2 regions of the Shewanella colwelliana genome follow, and region 2 is predicted to be linked to the other one. Evidence: predicted binding sites of a transcription regulator. Region 2 holds the regulator's gene; the other holds the start of a gene.
What was found. The regulator sigma-54, encoded in region 2, starts transcription at its own class of promoters, with help from an activator protein. The targets are predictions, from matches to a motif close to GTTGGCACGNNNNTNGNNT.
Positions count from the first base shown of each region.

Region 1 (2,208 bases), on a different contig from region 2:
AGGGCATTTACCGAGTAACGTCTACAACGCATTGGATCTTTTGGTGTGGATGTTTATTGTGCTCTGTTCATCTACCGTTATTATTGTGGTAATCGATGTGCCGTTTCAAATTTGGAACCACAATAAGCAGCTGCGGATGACCAAGCAGGAGATTAAAGATGAGTATAAAGACACGGAAGGACAGCCAGAAGTAAAAGGGCGCGTTAGGCAGATGCAGCGTGAAATGGCGCAACGACGCATGATGGCAGAAGTGCCTAATGCCGATGTTATTGTGGTTAATCCTGAACACTATGCGGTGGCGGTAAAGTACGATGTGATGAAGGCATCAGCTCCTTATGTATTGGCTAAAGGGGTCGATGATGTTGCCTTTAAAATACGAGAAATTGCTCGCGAACATGATGTTGCTATTGTATCTGCGCCGCCGTTAGCCCGAGCGATTTACCATACCACCAAAGTGGATCAAGAGATCCCTGAAGGGCTCTTTACGGCGGTAGCTCAAGTGCTCGCCTATGTGTTTCAGTTACGTCAATATCAAGAGAAAGGCGGAAAAAGACCCACCCCTATTCCACTCAATCAACCCATTCCCGATGAGCTAAAACATTAAAAGCTGAACATCACAGCTCTTGTTATCATGCCAATCGTATGCTCAAGGATGTCGATGTTTTAGTCACTTAAAAGTCACTGAGTCTAGGTTGGCGTAGTTCTTGCTGATACCTGTATTAGATGTCAAAGTTCAGGCGCTATATTGATGGATTTTAAAGCAACCTTAGGTCAAATAAAGCAAGTTAGGCCCGCAAATTTTAAAGGGGTAGGGACTCCTGTACTCGTTTTGGCGGCCCTCGCCATGATTGTACTGCCGATACCGGCCTTTTTACTCGACATTTTATTCTCATTTAATATTGCGCTAGCCTTGGTTGTGTTATTGGTCGCTATCTACACCAATAGGCCGCTCGATTTTGCTGCATTTCCTACCGTACTCTTAGTTGCAACCCTATTAAGGTTGGCGTTGAACGTTGCCTCCACACGTATTGTATTGCTTGAAGGCCATAATGGTGGAGATGCCGCTGGTAAGGTAATTGAAGCCTTTGGTTCTGTTGTCATAGGTGGTAACTATGCGGTCGGTTTAGTGGTGTTCCTTATCTTAATTATCATCAACTTTGCCGTGGTCACCAAAGGTGCTGGACGTATTTCAGAAGTTAGTGCCCGCTTTACTCTCGATGCAATGCCTGGCAAGCAGATGGCGATTGATGCCGATTTAAATGCCGGCGTTCTAAATCAAGATCAAGCTCGTATTAGACGCGCCGAAGTGACTAAAGAGGCAGATTTTTACGGTGCGATGGATGGTGCCTCTAAGTTTGTTAAAGGTGATGCGATAGCCGGCATCATGATTTTGGTTATCAACATTTTAGGCGGTTTTGTTATTGGTATGGCACAGCACGGCTTAGACTTCTCCTCCGCCGTAGAAATCTATACCCTACTGACGATTGGTGATGGTTTGGTTGCGCAGATCCCCGGTCTATTGCTCTCTATTGCCGCAGCGCTAATGGTGACCAGACAGAACGAATCGGGTGATATGGGCCAGATGGTAATGAGTCAGATGTTTGATAGCCCTAAGTCGTTGGCTATTGCATCTGGTGTGCTGCTTATTATGGGTATCGTTCCTGGTATGCCGCATTTAGCTTTTCTCTCATTTGGTTTTATCACCGCTGGTGGCGCGTACTTTATTCACCGTAAAAAAGAGATGGATCGCCAACAAGCGCTTGAGCTTGCCAAAACATCTCCTGCTACGCCAGGTGACGCGAAACCTAAAGAACTTAGTTGGGATGATGTTCAACATGTTGATACCATTGGCTTGGAGGTTGGCTATCGCTTAATCCCGTTAGTGGATAAAGGCCAAGGTGGTGAGCTATTAGGCAGGATTAAAGGTGTGCGTAAGAAGCTCTCGCAGGAGCTAGGTTTCTTAGTTCCTGCAGTGCACATTCGCGATAATTTGGATTTGTCACCGAATACTTATCGTATTTCTTTGATGGGGGTGGCATCCGGCGAGGCGGAAATACGTCACGATTGCGAGCTGGCGATTAACCCGGGCCAGGTATACGGTAAGCTGGATGGTGTGGAAACCACCGACCCTGCATTTGGCCTAGAAGCGGTATGGATTGCTCCAGAGCTGCGTGAACATGCGCAGACAATGGGCTATACGGTTGTCGA
Region 1 is NZ_MCBT01000018.1:120,689-122,896, reverse strand. It holds gene flhB (flagellar biosynthesis protein FlhB) at 1-604, shown strand, start outside; gene flhA (flagellar biosynthesis protein FlhA) at 749-2,208, shown strand, end outside.
Region 1: the regulator sigma-54 is predicted to act here: its motif matches at 692-710, upstream of flhA (flagellar biosynthesis protein FlhA).

Region 2 (2,208 bases):
AAAAAAATCATTGAACAGCTCAAAAACCGTGGACTGGGTGTGTTAATCACCGACCATAATGTACGAGAAACATTAGACGTGTGTGAAAAGGCCTATATCGTTAGCCATGGCAACTTAATCGCTGAAGGCACACCTGCAGAGATCTTGGATAACCAACAAGTGCGAGCGGTGTACTTAGGCGAACAATTCAAGCTATAGTTAATTTAGAAGCGCTATAACAAAGCGTATCTCCTTGACCAAAGCGGAGTATGGGTTACCCGCTTACCTCAAGGAATAATCAAGCTTTCTCATTTAAAAAATTAAAATCAAGGGAATAGCAGTACGATGAAAGCGTCACTTCAGCTCAAAATGGGTCAGCATTTAACCATGACTCCACAGTTACAGCAGGCGATTCGTCTGTTGCAATTGTCGTCACTGGAACTGCAACAAGAGATCCAACAAGCATTAGAATCTAATCCGTTACTCGAGTTAGATGAAGAGCAAGAGGGTGCCAACACCGAATCACAGCAAGATGACGGCGATAACTTTGATACTAACTACGATAACAAGATTGAAGTTGATTCCAGCCAAGATAATTCGAGTTTAGAGACGTCTGACGCCCTGACTCAAGATTCCATGCCCGATGAGTTGCCCGTAGATACCACTTGGGATGAGATGTATACCGCTTCCCCCAACTCAAGTTCTGGCGCAATGCGTGATGACGATATGCCTTTCCAAGGTGAAACTACCGAGGGCCTCTACGAACACTTAGAGTGGCAAAAAAATCTCACCCCTTTTTCAGACAATGACTTGGCCATCGCCACCGCAATTATTGACGCTATTGATGAGCGTGGATATCTCACCCAAAACTGTGATGATATTCTTGAAGCTATGGGCGACCCTGAAATAGAGCTCGATGAAGTTGAAGCAGTTTTAAAACGTGTGCAACACTTCGACCCCATAGGCGTAGCCGCTAGGGACTTAAGTGAATGCCTCACGATTCAGCTAACACAATACAGTAATGACACGCCACACATCGACAATGCAAGAATGCTTATCAGCGAACACTTAGACCTGATCGCAGGGCGTGATTTCCGCTTATTGATGCGCAAAACTAAGCTAAAAGAAGATGATCTGCGTGATGCAATTGCGCTGATTCAGACTCTGAATCCACGCCCAGGATTAGCCATTACAGCCAGTCGTGATGAGTACGTGATCCCAGATGTTACAGTGACCAAGAAAAAAGGCCGCTGGGTGGTTGAGCTAAATCCAGATAGTATGCCTAAAATTAATGTTAACCAGCATTATGCGGCAATGGCACGAAGTACCAAGAGCCAAGCTGACGGACAATTTATCCGTGGTCACCTTCAAGAAGCAAAGTGGTTTTTAAAGAGTCTAGAAAGCCGTAACGACACACTACTTAAAGTCACCAACTGCATCGTTGATTTCCAACAGGGTTTCTTTGAATTTGGTGAAGAAGCGATGAAGCCCATGGTGCTCAATGATATCGCCGAAGCGGTTGAAATGCATGAATCCACTATCTCGCGTGTGACCACCCAAAAATATATGCACACCCCACGCGGTATTTTTGAACTAAAATATTTCTTCTCCAGCCACGTTGGTACCGATGATGGTGGAGAATGCTCATCAACAGCGATACGCGCCTTTATTAAGAAGCTTGTTGCTGCTGAAAACCAGAAGAAACCATTAAGCGATAGCAAAATGGCACAATTATTGGCTGAACAAGGGATTAAGGTCGCTCGACGCACCATTGCTAAGTATCGAGAGGCGATGTTGATCCCGCCGTCGAATCAGCGCAAAAGTTTATAATCAACAACTGGAAACCGGAGGAGTAAATTTATGCAAATAAACCTGACTGGGCACCACATCGAGATAACCCAATCTCTACGGAACTATGTTGAAGAAAAATTTACAAAACTTGAACGACATTTCGATCAGATCAATAATGTCCACGTTGTATTAAATGTCGAAAAAATGCAGCAAAAAGTTGAAGCTAAGTTACGTCTCCGTGGTGGAGAAGTCTTCGCAACATCAGAACATTCGGATATGTACGCCGCAATAGACTCCCTGATAGACAAGTTAGATCGTCAGGTCATTAAACACAAAGAGAAGCTTACTAAACATTAACGATGGAACTTAGTACCATCCTGCAGCCGGAGTGCACTACCTGCGCGACCCCGGGCAGTAAGAAAAAGGTACTGGAACTTA
Region 2 is NZ_MCBT01000043.1:126,913-129,120, forward strand. It holds gene lptB (LPS export ABC transporter ATP-binding protein) at 1-198, shown strand, start outside; gene BEL05_RS13600 (RNA polymerase factor sigma-54) at 325-1,809, shown strand; gene hpf (ribosome hibernation promoting factor) at 1,840-2,127, shown strand; gene ptsN (PTS IIA-like nitrogen regulatory protein PtsN) at 2,130-2,208, shown strand, end outside.